One region of the Rhizobium sp. SVR5-9E genome, then DNA from elsewhere that is predicted to be linked to it. Evidence: predicted binding sites of a transcription regulator. Region 1 holds the regulator's gene; each other region holds the start of a gene.
The links. Region 1 encodes PhoB, which activates phosphate uptake and scavenging genes when phosphate is short. Its sites were predicted from a motif close to TGTCATNNANCTGTCAT; they were not measured.

Region 1 (5,306 bases):
GCATGGTCGCCTTCGTTGCAAGTGCGCCGGCCACCCCGCTCGATCCGTCCACGGCGCTGCCGGTGCAGGTCTATATGTGGGCCAACGAAGCAGAACGCGCCTTCGTCGAACGCACCTCTGGTGCCATCATCGTCTTGCTCCTGTTCCTGATTGTCATGAACTTTGGAGCCATTCTCTTGCGCCGTCGCTTTGAGCGTCGCTGGTAAACGGAGTACATATTCATGAACATGTTAACCGAAGCAGCAGTTGAGAAGGCTCTGGACAAACGAATGAATACGATCCCGTACAAGATGATCGGCCAGGACGTCTCGGTTTACTATGGCGACAAGCGTGCGCTTTTCGACGTGAAGCTGAACATCCGCGAAAACACCGTTACCGCACTCATCGGCCCGTCCGGCTGCGGGAAGTCCACCTTCTTGCGCAGTCTCAACCGTATGAATGATACGATCGACAACTGCCGCGTTACCGGCAAAATCACTCTCGACGGCGACGATATCTACGATCCGGATATCGACGTCGTCGAACTTCGTGCTCGCGTCGGCATGGTCTTCCAGAAGCCGAACCCTTTCCCGAAGTCGATCTATGAGAACGTCGCCTACGGTCCGCGCATCCATGGTCTTGCGAAGTCGAAGGCCGATCTGGACCAGATCGTTGAACACAGCCTGCAGCGCGCCGGCCTTTGGAACGAAGTCAAGGATCGCCTGCACGAAACCGGCACCGGGCTGTCCGGCGGCCAGCAGCAGCGCCTCTGCATTGCCCGCGCCGTTGCCGTCAGCCCCGAAGTCATTCTGATGGACGAGCCGTGCTCGGCGCTCGATCCGATCGCCACCGCGAAGGTCGAAGAGCTGATCCATGAGCTGCGCGAGAATTTCACGATCGTCATCGTGACGCACTCCATGCAGCAGGCTGCCCGTGTTTCGCAGCGAACCGCTATGTTTCACCTCGGCAATCTCGTCGAGGAGAATGATACCGACAAGATGTTCACCAATCCGGACGATCAGCGCACCCAGGACTACATCATGGGCCGCTTCGGCTGATCTTTGGCGTCAGAAATGTAGAGACAATCAAGGACGTTCCCCATGGCATCGACACATATTTTTTCTGCGTACGACGACGATCTCAAATTCCTGTCCCGCCGCATCTCGGAGATGGGCGGACTTGCCGAACAGATGGTATCGGACGCTGTCCGAGCGCTGGTGAATAGCGATACCGCCTTGGCGCAGAAGGTCATCTCGGACGACGTGATCCTCGACCATGCCGAGCGCGAGATCGGCGAAAAGGCGGTGGTCACGATTGCACGCCGGCAGCCGATGGCTTCCGACCTTCGCGAAATCATGGGCTCGATTCGCATCGCGGCTGATCTCGAGCGCGTCGGCGATCTCGGCAAGAACACTGCCAAGCGTGTCATCGCCGTTCAGAGCGCCGGCGTTCCGCGAAAGCTCGCGCGCGGCCTGGAGCACCTTTCCGAACTGGCGCTCGTCCAGCTCAAGGAAGTGCTCGACGTCTACACGAGCCGAGCGGCCGACAAGGCCAAGTCGATCCGCGAGCGCGATGAAGAAATCGATGCGATGTACACTTCGCTGTTTCGCGAGCTTTTGACATACATGATGGAGGATCCGCGCAACATCACCAGTTGCACGCATCTTCTCTTCTGCGCGAAGAATATCGAACGCATCGGTGACCACGCCACCAATATTGCCGAAACCATTTATTACATGGCGACCGGTGCCCAGCCGGAAGGCGAGCGTCCGAAGGACGATACCGCCAACACCGTCGGCGCGGTAACGGAATAACCTCCGAATCCGGCCCCCAGGAGACAGTAATCGAATGATCCCGAGAGTTGCAGTCGTTGAAGACGAAGAGGCACTCAGCGTGCTCCTTCGCTATAATCTTGAAGCCGAAGGTTTTGAAGTTGATACCATCCTGCGTGGTGACGAGGCCGAGATACGCCTTCAGGAACGGACGCCGGACATTCTGATCCTGGATTGGATGCTGCCGGGCGTGTCCGGCATAGAGCTCTGCCGCCGCCTTCGGATGCGGCCGGAGACCGAGCGTCTGCCGATCATCATGCTGACAGCCCGCGGCGAGGAGAGCGAGCGCGTGCGCGGTCTTTCGACCGGAGCTGACGACTATGTCGTCAAGCCGTTCTCGACACCTGAACTCGTTGCCCGCGTCAAGGCGATGCTGCGCCGCGCCAAGCCCGAGGTCCTCTCCACGGTCCTGAAATGCGGTGACATAGAGCTCGACCGCGAGACCCATCGTGTTCATCGCAAGAGCCGCGAAGTCCGGCTCGGCCCGACCGAATTCCGCCTGTTGGAGTTCCTGATGTCGTCGCCCGGCCGCGTTTTCTCGCGCTCCCAGCTTCTGGACGGCGTCTGGGGCCACGACATCTACGTCGACGAGCGCACGGTCGATGTCCATGTCGGTCGCCTGCGCAAGGCGCTGAACTTCTCCAACATGCAGGATGTCATCCGCACGGTCCGCGGCGCTGGATATTCGATGGAAGCCTGATTGCCGCTCCCATGAGGAAATAAAAAACGGGCCGCGAGGCCCGTTATTTTTTGTCTCTTATCCGGCTTAGTTTGCGCGGGCGGCTGCCCGGCGGCGCTCGTTGACCGGCTGATAAGCCAGGCGTTGATGGTAGCTGCAATAGGGAGAAGAGTCGTTGCTTTCGCAGCCGCAGAAATGGAAATCATCCTTCAGCGGATCGCCGACCGGCCACTTGCAGGTGCGTTCAGTAAGCTCGGTCAGGCCAAGACGGCGGGAAATCGGTACGACCACGTTCGCGGCCGGACGATATTCCATTTCCGCCATCAGGTCGACTTCGATCTCTTCCTTGAGCATCGTCGCGCCCAACTGGCGCGTGACCGTGCGGGTTGCAATCCGCGAGGCATAGTTCGGCGCGCGGGGAGCCGAGGTATTGCGCTTCGGCGCGCGCACCGTCGTCGCAGTGCCGCCGGCTTTGGCGCGGCCGGGAAGGCTAAGCCTGTGGACCTTGCCGATGACTGCGTTTCTGCTCACGCCGCCGAGCTGTGCGGCGATCTGGCTCGCGCTCAGCCCTTCGGACCAAAGCTTCTTGAGTTTTTCGACACGCTCGTCTGTCCAGTTCATGCCCTGTCTCCGATTAGCGTTGTGAAGGCAGAATCCCTCACCATTGCCTCGGATGTGTCCGAAGCAGGAAACGCTTGACTAATTTTGGTGACTAGTTCCGCCGCATGCAGTCTAGTAATTGAGTTTTAACCTAGTGTGAGGCTGACTCCGTGACAAGAGTCGCGGGAATCCGGATGAATCGAATTTCAAGTTTTCCCCAACTTGCTGGCCGTGCGAGTCATTTCTGCAACATTAGCTGTTAATAAAATAAGTTCCTTTGGCTTTATGTTGCAGCACGCGGTAAACTCGCAGTTTGTTGACATTGCAGTGCGAAAAGTAAATAGTGTCACTCGCCGCCGAAAGGCGGCATTTTTAATTTTTTGGACCCGGTTTTTAGCCGGAGTCCGGTTGCCCCAACCTCGACAGGAGACCGCGCCATGGCTGAAGCCGCGCCGCTATATGACACCTATTCTCGTGCCCCTCTGCGGTTCGAGCGAGGTGAGGGCGTCTGGCTGATAACCGAAAGCGGCGAACGTTATCTGGACTTTGGGGCAGGCGTTGCCGTGACGTCGGTCGGCCACAGCAATCCGCACGTCGTCCAGGCTTTGAAGGCGCAGGCCGACAAGGTCTGGCACCTATCGAACATCTATGAAATTCCCGGGCAGGAAGCGCTTGCAAAGCGGCTGACGGACGTCACTTTCGCCGATAAGGTGTTCTTCACCAATTCAGGGGCAGAGGCGCTCGAATGCGCGATCAAAACGGCGCGCCGATATCAGTATTCCAAGGGCCATCCCGAGCGCTTCCATATCATTACCTTTGAAGGTGCCTTCCATGGCCGCACGCTGGCGACGATCGCTGCTGGCGGCCAGGAGAAGTATCTGGAGGGTTTTGGCCCGAAGTCGCCGGGCTTCGACCAGGTTCCCTTTGGCGATATCGAGGCAGTCCGAGCCGCCATCACGGACGCGACCGCCGGCATCCTCATCGAGCCGGTACAGGGCGAAGGCGGCATCCGCCCGGCGACCAACGAGTTCATGAGGGCGCTGCGCCAGATTTGCGACGAGAAGGGCCTGCTGCTGATCCTGGACGAGGTTCAGACCGGTGTCGGCCGTACGGGCAAGCTGTTTGCCTACGAATGGTCCGGCGTCACACCGGACATCATGGCGGTCGCAAAGGGTATCGGCGGCGGCTTCCCGCTTGGCGCCTGCCTTGCGACGGCGGAGGCAGCCTCCGGCATGAAGGTCGGCACCCACGGCTCCACCTACGGCGGCAATCCGCTTGCGATGGCGGTCGGCAGCGCAGTGCTCGACGTCATTCTTGCCGAGGGCTTCCTTGAGCACGTGCGTGAGGTGGCGCTCGTCTTCCGCCAGGGCCTTGCCTCGCTCAAGGATCGCTATCCGGACGTGATTGAGGATGTGCGCGGCGAGGGCCTGTTGCTTGGGGTCAAGGCAGCGGTTCCATCATCCGAACTGCTGCAGGCTATTCGCGCCGCTCGTCTGCTTGGGGTTCCGGCGGGCGACAACGTTATCCGCCTGCTTCCGCCACTCGTCGTCACGGCGGAGGAGGCTCGCGAAGGGCTTTCTCGCCTCGAGCGTGCTGCAGAAAGCATTCGCGCGCAGAAGACCAAGAAGACGGCTTGAATGGACGGACGCTCCTTGCGGAGCAGACAGGTAAGAACGAAATGGCTTCCCCCAAACACTTTCTCGATCTCTCGGCGGTAACCGCATCTGATCTCAGGGTCATCATGAACGACGCGATCGCGCGTAAGCAGGCTTTCAAGGCCGGAAAGGGCGACAGGCCGCTTGCCGGCAAGATGCTGGCGATGATCTTCGAAAAGCCTTCCACCCGCACCCGCGTATCCTTTGATGTCGGCATGCGCCAGCTCGGCGGCGAGACGCTTTTCCTCTCCGGCACCGAAATGCAGCTCGGCCGCGCCGAGACGATCGGCGATACGGCCAAAGTGCTTTCGCGTTATGTCGACGCGATCATGATCCGCACGACGGAGCACAGCCGCATGCTGGAGCTTGCCGAACATGCGACGGTCCCCGTCATCAATGCGCTGACGGACGATACCCATCCCTGCCAGGTCATGGCCGATGTCATGACATTCGAGGAGCATCGCGGCCCCATCAAGGGCAAGACGGTTGCCTGGACCGGCGACGGCAACAATGTCCTGCATTCCTTGGTCGAAGGTGCCGCCCGCTTCGGCTACCGGATGA
Region 2 (5,306 bases), on a different contig from region 1:
CTGGGCGGCGTTGCGGGATGCTCGACCGTCGAATACACGTCCCTGGCGGAATTGACCGCCGTGCAGACCGTTGTTCCGACCCCCAAGCCCGGCGAAGATGCAATGATGATGGCAGCGGTACCGGCCGCTGACGGCACCAGCCAGCCCGCAGACGCATTCGCCGCGGCCAGCCCGCAGGCAACACCGGCCCTCACCGCCGACGCGATGACTATGCCTGGGACGGAAGCTCTTGCCGATCCCGCCATGCAACAGATGGCGGCCGCGGCAACCCAGATCCCGCTGACGCCGGAAATGACGGCGATCCAGTCGGTCGTGCCCACGCCGCGCCCGGGCACTCCGCCCTCGCCATCGACCCAGCTTGCCTTCGCGGCGACGACGCCGCAGAGTGGCGCTCTGGCCGCCATTGCTTCCATTGGCGCGACGCAGCGCTCGATGTCGGACTTCACGTTCGACGAGTCCGCCCCGATGGATCCGCCGGCCGCGCCGCCGATGTTCAGCGACAGCGACGTCGACACCGCTCCCACCGTTGAAAAAAGCTTTATCAGCAAGCTGATCAGCAAGTACTCGAAGCTCTACGAAGTCCCTGAATCGCTGATCCATCGCGTCGTGCATCGGGAAAGCCGTTACAATCCCAACGCCTACAACAAGCGCGGTTATTTCGGCCTGATGCAGATCAAGTACAACACGGCGAAATCGATGGGCTATGACGGCCAGCCCAACGGCCTGCTCGATGCCGAAACCAACATCAAATATGCCGCGAAATATCTGCGCGGCGCATGGCTCGTTTCGAACAGCAATGAAGAAGACGCCGTCAAGCTCTATGCCCGCGGCTACTACTACGATGCAAAACGCAAGGGCATGACGGACATCGCCCAGGGCACCTACTAAAAACCACCCCGCCTGTAATGCCTAGTCAACTGGCCGGCAGCGCGGCCAGCACCTGTTTCAGCAGCACCTGCGGCTTGTAGCCTAGCGAGCTTGGCGTCAGCCCCATCCGGACAAACACGAGATTGGCGGAAGGCACGATTGCCATGCTCTGCCCGTCGTGCCCTTCCAGCCAGAATGTATCTTCCGGCAGCCCGGCCTCGGTGCTCGTATCGCCGCCCGGGGCAGCGAGCCATGCCTGGCCCTGAGTATATGTGCCGCCCGACGACCGGGTCGGCGTGCGCATGAAGCCGACGAATCCTTCCGGCAACAGCCGCTGGCCGTTCCAGACGCCGTCCTGCAGCAGAAACTGTCCAAAACGCGCCCAGTCATGCGCCGTCGCGTAGAGATACGAACTGCCGACAAAGGTGCCCCGAGCATCAGCTTCGAGAACCGCGCTCGACATACCGAGCGGTCTGAAAAGCGCGTCAGTCGGATAGGCAAGCGCCTTCTGCTGGCCGCCGATCCAATCCATCCATATCCGCGACAACAGGACCGATGTGCCGCTCGAATAGCGGAAACGCTCTTCCGGCTCCGCCTCCAATGGCGCATTGGCGGGAAGCGTAACCATGTCGGGGTCGAGATAGAGCATACGCGTTACATCCGCGACGCTGCCGTAATTCTCATTGAAGGCAAGACCGCTCTCCATCCCCAGCAGGTCACGGAGCTTGATGCGTGACCGCTCATCGTCCTTCCACTCCGGCAACAGGCTGGTCGTTTCGAAATTGCCCTTTCCTTCGTACATCGCGCGACCGACGAGCGCCGCGTTGACGGTCTTGGTCATCGACCAGCCGAGCAGCGGCGTCTTTGCGCTGAACCCTTCGCCATAGCGTTCCGCGACGATCCGGCCATTGTGAACGACGACGATCGCGCGCATCTGCGGACCGGCGAGCGCCTCGTTCGCCAACAAAGACGCCAGTTCTCCATCATTGGCGGCGGCAACGCCCTCGCCTTCCGGCCACAGGGCGGTGTTCTCCTCGGCAGGCGGAACTGGATCCAAGGGCGTGGCTTTGGCGGCAGCCTCGAAATCGCCGTCAGGCACGCTCGTGCAGCCGAAAACCCCGCGATAGAGAGCATAGCTGGGTGCAAAGAGACCAAGGATGCGCGCCGTCACACGCCCCTGCTCGCGATCGACCGAAACGCGTATCAGGCGCAACAGCGGATTGCCGGGCGCTTGCACATCGTTATTGAGGACTGCCTGCGGATCCCGTCCTGCCATGAACACGTTCGAGCAGACGATCTTTGCTGCATAGCCGTCACCGACGCGCAGGAGCTCCGGTGGCCGAACATAAAGCCAGATCGCCCCACCAGCCACGATGGCGACGATGGTTGCAGTGAGCGCCTTCAGGGTACGCCGAATAGGTCGCATATCATTCCCTCCACGAACGGAGAGAAGCAGGAAACGCTTTCACAAAAAAGAGCATGACGACGTAAACGGCGTTTCGTGACAGTCAATTCCTGTAGAAAGCCTACCCACAGTCTGCGTCATCAAACTGTAGCAGGGACGCGCTACACGCCCTGAACGCTAAAAGGGTGACAGACTCATATGACGGAATTTGCACCGGATACCGGCTTCCGCAAGAACCGGAAACTCAAGGACGCTCTTCTCCGCCACAAGGCATTTTCCAAGGACGGCTTTTCGGAACGGCTTTTCGGCCTGCTCTTTTCCGGCCTCGTCTATCCGCAGATCTGGGAAGATCCGGACCTCGACATGCAGGCCATGGAACTGCAGCCGCACCATCGCATCGTCACGATCGGCTCGGGCGGCTGCAACATGCTTGCCTATCTTTCCAAGGCACCCGCCTCCATCGACGTGGTCGATCTCAACCCGCATCACATCGCGCTGAACCGCCTGAAGCTTGCCGCCTTCCGGCATCTTCCGAGCCATGCCGATCTCGTCCGCTTCCTCGCCATGCCCAACGAGCGCTCGAACAGCCATGCGTTCGACCGCTTTCTCTCGCCTAGCCTCGACGAAGCGACGCGCTCTTATTGGAACGGCCGCAAGTTCGGTCGCCGCCGCATCACCGTCTTCGACCGCAACATCTATGAAACCGGCCTGCTCGGCCGCTTCATCGGCGCGGCCCATCTGCTCGCCCGCCTGCACGGCGTCGATCTCCGGCAAATGACGAAAACCGGTTCGATCCGCGAACAGCGGCAATTCTTCGACGAGCAGGTTGCGCCGCTCTTCGAAAAACCCGTCGTGCGCTGGATCACTGGACGTAAGAGCTCCCTTTTCGGGCTCGGTATCCCGCCGCAGCAATATGACGAACTTGCGAGCCTCGCCGCCGATCAGTCGATCGCGCCGGTGCTGAAGCATCGCCTCGAAAAGCTCGCCTGCCATTTCCCGATGCGCGAGAACTATTTCGCCTGGCAAGCCTTCGGCCGCCGTTACGCGGCTGCAGACGAAGGCCCGCTTCCGACTTACCTGAAGCCGGAGCACTACGAAGTGATCCGCGCCAACGTCGATCGCGTCAATGTCCACCATGCAAGCTTCACCGAGCTTCTCGCCGGCGAGCCGGCCGCCTCCCGCGACCGCTATGTCCTGCTCGACGCGCAGGACTGGATGACCGATCAGCAGTTGAACGATCTGTGGGCGGAGATCAGCCGCACAGCCCGCCCCGGCGCCCGCGTCATTTTCCGGACGGCTGCCGAAAAGAGCGTCATCGAAGGCCGCCTTTCTGCGGCGATCCGCGACCAGTGGGAATATTTCGAGGAGAAGTCCCGCGATATGACCGTGCTCGACCGCTCGGCGATCTATGGCGGCTTCCACATCTACGGGAAGAAGGCGTGACCGAGATCCGCACCATCGTGGAGAGCAAAGCAGAAAGACATGCCAATCTGATGGATGGCATGTATCGCTACCAGCGCCACGTGTATGATCTGACCCGCAAATACTACCTGCTCGGCCGCGACCGGACGATCCGTCATCTGGATGTTCCGGAAGGCGGTACGCTGCTGGAAGTCGGCTGCGGGACCGGCCGCAATCTGGCGCTCGCACATCGTCACTTTCCCCGCGCCAAGCTCTACGGCCTCGACATTTCGCAGGAAATGTTGATCTCGGCGCGCAAGACCTTCGCCACGAAAGCCACGATTCCTGACTTTCGGGTATCCGATGCCACGGCGTTCACGCCGCGAGAATTCGGGCTCGGCGGTTTCGACCGCATCCTGATTTCCTATGCGCTTTCGATGATTCCCGATTGGCAACGCGCGGTCGATGCCGCAATCGCCGCATTGAACCCGGGAGGACAGTTGCACATCGTCGATTTCGGCCAGCAGGAGGATTTGCCGCGCTGGTTCCGGACGATGCTGAAGGCATGGCTTGGAAAATTTCATGTCACGCCACGAGCCGATTTGCGCGAAGTTCTGGAAGCGCAAGCTCATGAAAATAAGGCGAGATTGTCGTTCGAGCAGATCGGCCGGGGCTACGCCTGGCGGGCGTCTATTGTCTCCGAGCGTTCATAATTAGCTTGAAACTAACCGATTTTTTACGTTGATATGCTGGAATGAGGGGGATTCCTCTACTGAAACTCGTCATTCGAAGGTCAGACTGTGGGGCAAGCAGATCACTCGGCTCACGACGGGACATCCATGCGCCGGCTTTTGTTATGCGTCCTGCCTTTGGCGTTGATGCTCGCCGGTTGTACGTCAGCGGGATATGATTATCTCGATACAGCATCCGTAAAGCCGCAGACCCGTTTCAAGGATTCCGACCCGCAGGATTTCGGGGCCAACCACCCGAACCGGAACGAAATCCACGGCATCGACATCTCCAAGTGGCAGGGCGATATCGACTGGCAGACCGTGAAGAATTCCGGCGTCGCGTTTGCCTTCATCAAGGCAACCGAAGGCAAGGATAGGTTCGACCCGCGCTTCAACGAATACTGGCAGCGTGCCCGCGCTGTCGGAATCCCGCATGCCCCCTATCACTTCTACTATTTCTGCTCGTCCGCCGACGAGCAGGCCGACTGGTTCATCCAGAACGTCCCGCGGGAATCGATGCGGCTGCCGCCGGTCCTGGACGTCGAGTGGAACGGCGAATCGCCGACCTGCCGTTTCCGGCCCGATCCCGCAACGGTTCGGGCTCAGATGCAGCGCTTCATGGACCGCCTGGAAGCCTATTACGGCAAGCGGCCGATCATCTATACGTCAGTCGATTTTCACCGCGACAATCTCGCGGGCTATTTTCAAGACTATCACTTCTGGGTGCGGTCCACCGCCAAGCATCCGGAAGTCACCTATGCCGGACGCCGCTGGGCTTTCTGGCAATACACTTCGACCGGCGTGATCCCCGGCATCAAGGGGCCTGCGGACATCAACGTGTTTGCCGGTTCTGCCAAGAACTGGACCAATTGGGTCGCAACCGTCTCCAAGGACCGAAATTC
Region 3 (5,306 bases), on a different contig from region 1:
TCACCCGCGCGTTGCGCTGCTCGCCTATTCGAGCTTTGGCCATCCTTCGGGTGAACGCTCGGAGCGCATACGCGAGGCGGTGAAGATCCTCGATAAGCGTCGCGTCGATTTCGAATACGACGGCGAGATGGCGGCTGATGTGGCGTTGAACCGCAGGGTAATGGACCAATACCCGTTCTGCCGCCTGTCTGCGCCGGCAAACGTGCTGGTCATGCCAGCCTTCCACTCGGCCTCGATCTCCACGAAGATGCTGCAGGAGCTTGGCGGATCGACGGTCATCGGCCCGATCCTGGTCGGCCTCGACAAGGCCGTTCAGATCACCTCGATGGGGGCCAAGGATTCCGACATCGTCAATATGGCCGCGATTGCAGCTTACTCGGCAGGGTGATCCCAACAAAAAGCCCGCCTCGAGCTTTCGAGGCGGGCTTTTGATTGAACTTCCAGGAAATCAGCTTGCGAAACGGCCGGCGTCGGCGCCGTAGTAGTTCAGATAGCGATCTGAAATGCTCGCGATCGGCAGCACGATCAGCACATCCGTCGTGTTGAAAGCATGGTCGACAACAGCCGTCGACCCGACCATGGCGCCGAGGCGAAGATATCCTTTGATGAGCGGCGGAAGCGCCATCAGGGCTTTCTTCGGGTTGACGGCTTCCTGCGGCATCAGATCCATGTCGCGCGCCAGATGCGGCAGCGCGCTGACTGCCCATTCGCCCTTGGCAAGAACGGTATGGTGCAGGAAGGAAAGCGCCAGCGCGTGGCTCTCCGGATAGACGCCGGGGAAGGAGGCGCAACCGAACATGGCGCTCATGCCGTGCTTCAGCGCGTAAGCCCAGTTACCCTGCCACAGAAGTTCGACCGTGCGCTTCGTGCGGTATTCCGGCAGCACGCAGGAGCGGCCGAGCTCCATGAAACGCTTGTCCGGATGGCGTGCGAGAAGCTCGTCGATCGCGAATTCGGAAGCCGAGTAAAAACCGCCATTCGCCATGGCTACGTCCTGGCGCAGCAGGCGGTAGGTGCCGACGATCTGGTCTTCCGTATCGCCTTCTATCGAGTTGTCGAGAACAAGAAGGTGATCGCAGAAGGCGTCGTAAGCGTCGAAATCGCGTTCGCGGCGCATGGCTTCCGGCGGGAGCTGTGCCTGCATTTCCTGAACGAAAACCCGGTAGCGCACATGCTGTGCCGCATCGATCTCGCGCGCGTTGCGGGCGAGGCGGGTTTCGAGGTTGCCGATGCGGCCCATGACGTCGCCTTCCTTTGGCGCAACAGGCGTTGCAGGCGGAGCAGCCTCCGCCGTCGTGTCGCGATTAAGGATGTCGATAGACATGCTGATTCTCCGGTTGCCGGCTCATGGCGTGTCATAAAACACTTCTATGCGACAGGAAAGTGACATGGAGTTTACGGAAAATACGCCGTTTTTGTCACCCCGCTCAGAGCGCTTCGGCGCGGCGAGCGGAAAGGGCTGCGACGGCATGGATTTCCGTCAATAGCCGGATTGGGTCGACAGGTTTCAGCATCACACGATTTGCACCGGCCAGTAGTACCTGGCGGCGCGACTCATCCCGGCTATCGGCAGTCAGCACGATCACCGGCACCGGAACGACCTGCAGCCGCCGTTCGTGACCGCGCAACCGGCCGATCATTTCAACGCCTTCGCCGCCGGGCATCGTGAGATCGCTGATGATAATGTCCGGCCGGGTGCTGCCTTCGGCAAGGGCGCAGTCGAGCAGCGTTTCGAAATCTTCGACGTGGTGAACGCGGTGTCCGCCCTTTTCCAGCATGGCACGGATGAGCATCGCATTGATCGGATCGTCCTCGCCGAACAGGACACTCAGCCCTCCTTGCATATTCGGCTCGGGAAGGGCAGCCGCGAAGCCGGGCTGGTTGTCGTTCAGCGCGTCGCGTTTCTCCATTCCGCGCATGCGGCCACGCAGTACGTCGATCAGTGATTGCTCACGAAGCGGCCGGATGAGCCAGGCATCGAAAAGATCAAGCGGGTGGGCGTTGCGCTCTTCCGGGTTGACGAGAAGGGTCTTGCGCAGACCGAGATCAGCAATTTCGACACGGTCGGCGAGGTGCCTGGTAAATTCGGCAGACATGCGGTGATCGACAATAATGTCTGTCGGGCGGTGGCCTCTCGCGGCAATCGCGAGAAGCGTTTGCCGCGCCTCTTCGCCATCGCCCACCAAATGACATTCGCCGCCAAGCGCGACGATCGTCTCGGCGATGGCGGCGCGCGCCGCACCGGCTGGCGCCAGAAGCAGGACAATATTGCCGGCAAGCAGCAATTTGCGCCGGCCACGGCCGTCTTCCGGGATGCCGGCGGGAAAGCGGATCGTGAATTCACTGCCCTTGCCCTTTTCGCTGGCGACAGTGAGCGTTCCTCCGAACTCACGCATGATGCGGGCGGAAATGGTTAGGCCGAGCCCGGTGCCGGCGCTTTTTTCCATCAAGGTTCCTCCCTGCTCGAACTCACCGAAGATCCGCGCCTGCTCGTCCGCCGTCATACCGGGACCGCTGTCCGACACGGTGATCGCCAGGTCGTCGCCATCCAAGGACACGCGGATGAAAACGCCACCGGCCTGAGTAAATTTCACTGCATTGCCGATGACGTTGAAAAGCACCTGGCGCAGCCGGGCAGGATCGAAACTCATGAATTCCGGCACGTCGGAGGAAACCGTCGCGCCAATCTCGATGCCCTTCTCATGGGCGCGGTGGGCCAGCATCTCGACGACGCTTTCGAGAAGCTGCCGCAGCGATTCGCTACGAGGACGAAGCTGGAAGCGGCCGACCTCGATGGTTGAGAAGTCGAGGAGGTCTTCCACGAGCTGGACCAGCGCATGACCGGACTGGCGGATGCCGCCAACATAGTTCTGCTGCTCCTGGGTCATCTGGGCTTGCTCCAGCAGGTGCGTCATCCCGAGAATGCCCGATAGCGGCGTTCTGATTTCATGGCTGACGGTCGCAAGCAGGCGGGATTTGGCGGCGCTGTTATATTCGGCCTTTTGGCGTGCCTCCTCGCGTGCCTGCGTAGAAAGGCGCTCCGCAGTCACGTCGCGGGCGACACTTTGAATCAGCAGGCGGCCGTCTGCGGGATCGCGCGTGACAACGTCATGCCAGACAAAGACGCGCTGTCCTTCCGGCGTCGAAATCTCGACATCGAAGCGATGCGGATCGGCGCTCGGGCGAAAGGCGATGCCGATTTCCTCGCATGTCTGTCCTTTAGGCTTCGGACGTCCTGTCAGGCGGCAAAAAGTGGCGTTGGCGCCGACGATCCGCCGGTCGATCGTGCGGGTTACGGTGATATCGCCAAGTGCATCGTGAACATTGGCGAAGAGCTCCGCGGCATGGCTTGCCGGCAGCGGATTGCCGCTCCCTTGCCGGGGCTTTGTCCGGCGGCCTGCCGCGTAGCCGAAGAGCGCCATAGCGAGGACGGCGAGGCCGATGGCGAACAGTTCGAGCCCACCAGCCTGCCCGAGCATGAGCAGCGCGATAGCCACGCAAAAGCCGAAGCCACCGAGCCAGTAGGAGAGAAGGATGCGGAGCGGCCGCCTTCGGTTTGCAGTCACAGGCCATGCAGCAGCATTTGCTGCCCGCGGATCATGCGGCTTGGCAGCAGCGTCAAATGCGGCGGCAAGTCGTTCCTGCATCTGAGCCAGACTGTGCATAATCGCTGGCTAACATAGTCGCCGTTCCGAATGCCTTCAGGAAAAGCGTAAAGTTTTAGCCTTTCGCCTTTTTCGGCTGCAGAAGCTCGTCCAGGATGACGCAGCCGGCGCCAACCGTGATGAAACTGTCGGCAAGGTTGAAGACCGCGAAGGACCAAGTCTGGGTGTGAAAGAGAATGTAATCGATCACGTGCCCGTAAAGAAAGCGGTCGATCAGATTGCCAAGCGCGCCGGCAATAATCAGCGCAAAGCCTGTATGCGCGATCCATCGATCGTTCGAGGTGCGATGCCAGAGCCAGATGACGAACGCAACGATGATGAGCCGCATGCCGACGATGAACCAGCCGTCCATTCCCGACAGCATCGAAAAGGCGACGCCGAGATTGTAGGTGCGGTAGAGCGCCAGCATCGGGATGACCGGCACCGCCTCGTGTAGCGGCAGATAATGATCGACGGCGATCTTGACGATCTGGTCGATAACGACCGCGACGAGAATGAAGATCAGGATGGGCAGCGGTCGCGAGAAGAGCGCAGGACGGTCAAGCGGCTGTTCGGTCATTTGCCCTCGGAAAGTGAAAGGAGATGGCGGCGCGCTTCGAAAAGCATGACGGCGCTGGCAATCGCAAGGTTGAGGGAGTCCGCACGCCCTTGCTGCGGTATCCGCGCAAGCGCATCCGCCTCCCTTGCCAGCTGATCCGGCAGGCCGGACTGCTCATTGCCCATCAGGATGACGACCGGTTTCTTCCTGTAGTCGATCGTGCGGTAATCGACGGAGCCGGCAAGGTGTGTGGCAACGACCGACACGCCTGCGGATTTCTTCCAGGCGATAAACTCTTCAGGCGTCGCCTTGGCGACGGGCACGGCAAAGACGGAGCCCATGGTGGCGCGCACGGTTTCGAGCGAGAAGGGGTCCGTGGTCTCCCCGAGAAGGATCACGCCGGAGGCGCCAGCGGCATCCGCCGTTCTGATGATCGTGCCAAGATTGCCGGGATCGCGCACGCGGTCGAGCGCAATCCACGTCTCTCCGTCCTTCGGGCGTATTTCCTTCAGCGGCTTCCAGCGGTGCTCGAAAATTCCGACGACCATTTGCGGATTGTCGCGGCGGGTGACGGACGAAAGCACCTTTTCGCTGACTTCGAGCACGAGGCCGCCCGAAGCGACGGTCTTGGCCGCCATCTGTTCGACAAGCGGCTTGCCCTTGACAGCCTTGGCATAGACCAGCGTGCGGATCGCCCAGCCGAGTTCGATGGCATCGATCACAAGCTTCAGGCCCTCGGCCATGAAGGTGCCGCTCTCCTCGCGCGACTTCTTGTTGCTCAGCGCTTTGATGTCCTTGACGATCGGATTGGCAAGCGAGGTGACCTCCTTCACATGCCCGACCTTGTGCGGGCCGTGGCCCCGATGTTCATGACTCATTTCGGCACCCAGCGGGAGAAGAGAGAGGTCGATAGCGCGCGGCCTTGTGTCTTGCCGTCAAGGCCCGCCTCGCGGATCACAAGCTCGCCAGATTCAACCACGCCGCCGGTACCGCGCATCGTCTCGCGCATCAGCTCATGGATCGAATAGAAGCTGGCGCGGATCGAATAGGCCGTCAACACCAGGCCGAGCGCCTGTGGCGACAGGATTTCGCGGCAGATGTCG
Region 4 (5,306 bases), on a different contig from region 1:
GAGCAGCAGAAGGTCAATCTGGCGCGTGCGCTCATCCTGCCACAGCGGCTCCTGTTCCTCGACGAGCCGACCGCTTCGCTCGATAAGAATGCGCGCCGCGCACTTGTTGCACGTCTCGCCGAGCTGAAAGCCGCGGGTGTCGCGATGATCGGCGTCTTTCATCACCCCAACGATGTCGCGGATCTCATCGACCGCGAAATCAGCCTTCAAACCAAACAGATCCACGATGGAGCAGAGAATGTGGTTGAGTGATTTCGAAATCGTGCTGCGCGATAGGACCATACCGCGCGGCGCAATTAGGATCGAAGATGGCATGATCGCTGACATCAGAGAGGAGCCAGTGGCTTCGGCCGATATTGCCGGCGATGGCAGGCTTCTGCTTCCGGGTTTTATCGACATGCATGGCGACATGATCGAGCGCGAGATCGAGCCGCGGCCGAATGTGCGCTTTCCGCTGGAGCTCGGCATTTTCGAGCTCGACAAGAAGCTCGCCGGCAACGGCATCACCACCGCCTATGCGGCCCTGTCCTTCCATGCCAACAGCAGCTACGGCCATATTCGCTCGGAAGAACATTCACGCTCGATCATCCAGACCCTCGTTGAGCTCCGAAAAAACGATCTTCTGATCGACCATAGAGTTCATGCGCGCTTCGAAATCACCTTCACCCACGCCCGCGTCGTGATCGAAGATCTGCTGCGAGCCGGCGCCCTCGATCTCATATCGCTGATGGACCATACCCCAGGTCAGGGCCAGTATCGCGATGTCGAACGGCATATCGAGACGATCGCGCGCAACAACAAGATCACCCTTGAGCAGGCTGCCCAGCGCGTGCGCGAACGCATGGAAAACCGCGCCCAGAACAATGACGCGGTCGACAATCTGCAGGGCATCGCTGCGACGGCGCGCGACCATGGCGTCATCATCGCCTCCCACGACGATGACAGCATCGAGAAGGTCGCAATCGTCGAGGGGCTGGGGACGCGCATCAGCGAGTTTCCGGTAACGATGGCCGCCGCTCAGGAGGCCCGCAAGCTCGGACTTGCGACCGCGATGGGCGCGCCGAACGCACTTCGCGGACTATCCTATTCGGGCAATCTTTCTGCCCGCGAAGCCTATGAACGCGGCGTTCTCGACATCCTGGCGAGCGACTACCATCCCTCCGCCATGCTTCCGGCGGCCATCGCGCTTGCGGATGCCGGATCGGGCGGATTGCCGGCTTCTGTTGCACTGGTCAGCGCCAACCCCGCCAGGGCGCTCGGGCTTACAGACCGCGGGGTGATCGAGATCGGACTGCGTGCCGATCTCGTCATCGCCGAACACGGCCGCCTTCCGCGGGTACGGGCAACCTTCTGCCGGGGCAAACAGGTCTATTCGGACGGAATTGTTTCGCGATTCCAACAGGCTGCGTAAGCGGCCTGATGCCGAAGGGCCGTGTAAACTCCCTCCTGACAAAATACATCCGGAAAGTTCGGATGTATTACTTGATGAAAACAGTGTAACTACCGACAAATATTGAGAAATTACTTAATAAAACTGTCATACGGGAATGCTATATTCCATTTCATAGGCTGGCATTTAAGTATAATTCAGTTGCGTCTTTGACGTTTCTGACAAGCAGAGGTCTTCCGGTGCTTGAACTTCACTCCCTCAAGAAGAAATTCGGTCAAACACACGCAGTCGACGACGTAAATCTGTCGATCGATGCCGGGCAGATGGTTGGCATCATCGGTCGCAGCGGGGCGGGCAAATCGACGTTACTCCGGCTGATCAACCGCCTGATCGATCCGACATCCGGCACTGTCATGTTCGACGGCAAGGACATCACCAAGTTGCGCGGCCGAGAGTTGCGCCTCTGGCGTGCCTCCTGCGCCATGGTGTTCCAGCAGTTCAATCTGATCGAGCGCATGGACGTCCTGACCAACGTGCTGATCGGCCGCGTCGCCCAACACGGGTTCGTCTCTTCCATGCTGCGCCGCTTCACGGATGAGGAAAAGGAAATGGCGATCCGTGCGCTCGACCGGCTCGACCTCGTGCCACAGGCGCTGCAGCGGGCGGGCACGTTATCAGGCGGACAGCAACAGCGCGTCGCTATCGCCAAGGCGCTGGTCCAGAGCCCGAAGATCATGCTTGCCGACGAGCCGATCGCGTCGCTCGACCCGGCCAATGCGACGCGCGTCATGGAGGCGCTGCGCAAGGTCAACCGCGAGGACGGCATTACCGTTCTCGTCAATCTTCATACGCTCGATACTGCTCGCAACTATTGCGAACGCATCATAGCCATGCGGGCCGGGCGGGTGCGCTTTGACGGCGCACCGGCGGATCTGACTCAGGAACGGGTCCGCGAAATCTACGGTACGGACGATTTCGACGCAGAAATCGACGAGGCCGTGACATCCACCTCATTCAACGCAGGTCGAACCGTAAAAGAGAAGGTCTACCAGGCGGTATGAGTTTCGCCCGCGGCTCCGTTAGGCCGCTGGCTTTCCTTTTGCAACAGGAGAGTTGGAATGAAAAACGTCCTCATGCTTGCGGCCGTAACGGCTGCACTTGCCCTTTCCAGCCAGGCCCATGCCGACGGTTGGAAAGACCAGTACAAGACGATCCGTCTCGGCGTTCTCTCAGGCGAAAACGAAAAGGACCGCATCGCACGCCGCGTCGGCTTCCAGCAATATCTGGAAAAGGAACTCGGCGTGAAGGTCGAGATCTTCACCGCCGGCAATTATGACGGCGTCATCCAAGCGCTCGCCTCCGACCAGATCGAATTCGCCTTCCTAGGCTCCTCGGCCTATGCCGCCGCCTATACCGAGACGAATGGCGGCGTCGAACCGCTGCTCGCAAACCAGGAACAGGACGGCTCGACCGGCTACTATTCGGTCATCACCGTTCGTTGCGATTCCGGCTACAAGTCGGTCGACGACCTGAAGGGAAAGGTGCTGGCGTTTGCCGATCCGGATTCGACGTCCGGCTATGCCGTGCCCTTCTACAACCTCGTCAAACAAGGCTACGATCCGAAAACCTTCTTCTCGGCCATTCCCTTCTCCGGCGCCCACGAAACCGGAGTCATGGCCGTCGCCAACAAGCAGTTCGACGCCGCTGCGACCTATGTCAACAACGAGGTTAGCGGCATCCCGCAGCGCATGGAATCCAAGGGCATGATCCCGAAGGGCGAGATCTGCCGTATCTGGCAGTCGCCGGAAATCACCAATGGCCCGTTCACCACCCGCACCAACCTGCCCGCCGACATGATTGCTGAGGTCAAGGCGGCGGTAAAGGCAACGCCGGAAAAGGCGCCTGACGCTTTCAAGGAAATGAGCGGTGGCGACAACTCCACCTCCAAGGGTTATGTCGACGTCGACCACCAGCGGTACCAGTGGATCGTCGACATGCGCGACTGGCTGAAGAAGCAGCGCCGCAACGGCTGACATCCCTCATCCACGTCATGCACGGGAGCGCCGTTCCATCCGGCGCTCCCACGACCAGGATCCGATATGACGACCGCGACACCCTCCATCACCATCCGCCGATTCGAAGCCGAATACCGCCTTGTCCGCAGCCGCGCCAAAACCGTGCAACTTGTTTCGCTCACGCTCGTTGCTGCCGCTGTTCTGCTGACGGCCTGGACGGGCGGCTTCTTCGACATGACCGAGGTCAATCTGCCCTCAGGTGAGCGCATCACCACCTGGAAATTATGGGCCTCCCTGCCCCGCCTCGGCGAATATCTCTACAAGACGCTGCCGCACTTGCGTATTGAAACGCTCGGATCCGACCTTGCCGAGTGGTTTTGGCGCTGGCCGGTCTGGCTCGAACTGCTCGGCGAAACGATCCTGATCGCTTATGTCGCGACGTTCTTCGGCGTCGTCGGCGCCTTCGTCCTCAGCTTCCCGGCCGCCCGCAACCTCAGCCCTAACAGCTTTCTGCTGATCGCCTCCCGCCGCTATCTGGAGGTCATCCGCACGGTCCCCGATATCGTCTGGGCGCTTATATATGTCTTCTGCTTCGGCGTCGGACCACTTGCCGGTGTGCTGGCGATCGCCACCCATGCGACGGGTTCGCTCGGCAAGCTCTATTCCGAGGTGAATGAGAATATCGACATGCGGCCGCTGGAAGGCGTCAAGGCTTCGGGCGGCACCTGGTTTCAGCAGATGCGTTATGGCGTCGTGCCGCAGGTCATCCCGAACATCATCAGCTACACGCTGCTGCGCTTCGAGATCAACGTGCGCTCCTCCTCGATCATCGGCTATGTCGGAGCCGGCGGTCTCGGTCAGGAGATCCGCACCGCCATGTCCCTTCAGGAATATACCGATCTCTCGGCGCTGTTCGTCATCATCCTCGTCACGGTGGTGATCATCGATTTCCTGAGCGAGAAGCTGCGCCACCGCATCATCGGCATCGAAAGCCGGAGTATCTGAGACATGATAGATACCTCTTCCTTTTCCGAGCTGCGGCAGCGCGTTCCAGGCGCCTTCTCGGTGGAGCCGCGCGTGCGGCTGATGCGCTATGCCTGCGCCGTAGCGCTTATCCTGCCGCTCATTGCCGGCCTCTATCTCTTCGACTTTTCACCGGCGCGCATCCTGAACGGCCTATCACGGCTCGGCATGATCTTCTCCTTCATGTTCCCGCCGTATATCTGGACAACCTGGCAGGAATGGAGCGATGTACTCGTCGGCCTGGGACAGACGATTTCGATGGCTTTCCTCGGAACACTGCTTGGCGCGATCGTCGCCTTTCCGCTCGCCTTCCTTGGCGCCAAGAACATCATGCCGCTCGGCTGGGTGCGGCTATCGACCCGACGGGGGTTCGATGCGCTACGCGCTGTCGAACAGATCGTACTCGCGCTCATCTTCATCCGCGCCTTCGGCCTCGGCCCGCTTCCGGGCGTCTTCGCCATTGCCGTTTCCGAAATCGGTACCTTTGCCAAGCTCTTTTCGGAAGCGATCGAAAATACCTCCCGCAAACCCGTCGATGGCGTCCTGGCCTCGGGCGGCGGGCCGCTGCAGACCATCCGGCTTGCCATCATGCCACAGGCCATGCCGGTGATCCTGTCGATCATGCTCTATAACTTCGAGTCCAACACCCGCTCCGGCACCGTCCTCGGCATTGTCGGCGCCGGCGGCATTGGCTTTCTGCTGGCGGATCGCATCGCTGCCTATCGCTGGCCGGAAGCCTGGACGATCATCTTCCTGATCGTTGCCGTCGTTTATGCTATCGATCTTTCCTCCGCCTGGCTGCGCGGTAAGATCATCGGCAAGAATGACAGCGCGCGCTAGCGGCGAAAGAGCGCGGCGCAACTCGATCTCGGACCATA

Region 2: ACPYOJ_RS02255 (BtaA family protein) is a predicted target of PhoB. The motif match lies at 2,408-2,424, and genes of this name have one in related genera.
Region 3: olsB (l-ornithine N(alpha)-acyltransferase) is a predicted target of PhoB. The motif match lies at 1,373-1,389, and genes of this name have one in related genera.
Region 4: phnC (phosphonate ABC transporter ATP-binding protein) is a predicted target of PhoB. The motif match lies at 1,525-1,541, and genes of this name have one in related genera.

What each region holds. Positions count from the first base shown of each region.
Region 1 covers NZ_JBNDHS010000021.1:10,194-15,499, forward strand. The annotation lists gene pstA (phosphate ABC transporter permease PstA) at 1-206, shown strand, start outside; gene pstB (phosphate ABC transporter ATP-binding protein PstB) at 222-1,037, shown strand; gene phoU (phosphate signaling complex protein PhoU) at 1,080-1,793, shown strand; gene phoB (phosphate regulon transcriptional regulator PhoB) at 1,828-2,511, shown strand; gene ACPYOJ_RS12555 (GcrA family cell cycle regulator) at 2,578-3,111, opposite strand; gene ACPYOJ_RS12560 (acetylornithine transaminase) at 3,528-4,727, shown strand; gene argF (ornithine carbamoyltransferase) at 4,769-5,306, shown strand, end outside.
Region 2 covers NZ_JBNDHS010000002.1:200,046-205,351, forward strand. The annotation lists gene ACPYOJ_RS02245 (transglycosylase SLT domain-containing protein) at 1-888, shown strand, start outside; gene ACPYOJ_RS02250 (serine hydrolase domain-containing protein) at 914-2,293, opposite strand; gene ACPYOJ_RS02255 (BtaA family protein) at 2,471-3,715, shown strand; gene ACPYOJ_RS02260 (class I SAM-dependent methyltransferase) at 3,766-4,386, shown strand; gene ACPYOJ_RS02265 (glycoside hydrolase family 25 protein) at 4,513-5,306, shown strand, end outside.
Region 3 covers NZ_JBNDHS010000077.1:2,389-7,694, reverse strand. The annotation lists gene ACPYOJ_RS26075 (NADP-dependent malic enzyme) at 1-388, shown strand, start outside; gene olsB (l-ornithine N(alpha)-acyltransferase) at 449-1,324, opposite strand; gene ACPYOJ_RS26065 (hybrid sensor histidine kinase/response regulator) at 1,428-3,665, opposite strand; gene lspA (signal peptidase II) at 3,721-4,224, opposite strand; gene ACPYOJ_RS26055 (TrmH family RNA methyltransferase) at 4,221-5,081, opposite strand; gene ACPYOJ_RS26050 (class I SAM-dependent methyltransferase) at 5,078-5,306, opposite strand, start outside.
Region 4 covers NZ_JBNDHS010000071.1:11,150-16,455, forward strand. The annotation lists gene ACPYOJ_RS25175 (phosphonate C-P lyase system protein PhnL) at 1-252, shown strand, start outside; gene ACPYOJ_RS25180 (alpha-D-ribose 1-methylphosphonate 5-triphosphate diphosphatase) at 239-1,411, shown strand; gene phnC (phosphonate ABC transporter ATP-binding protein) at 1,630-2,451, shown strand; gene phnD (phosphonate ABC transporter substrate-binding protein) at 2,509-3,423, shown strand; gene phnE (phosphonate ABC transporter, permease protein PhnE) at 3,490-4,410, shown strand; gene phnE (phosphonate ABC transporter, permease protein PhnE) at 4,414-5,268, shown strand.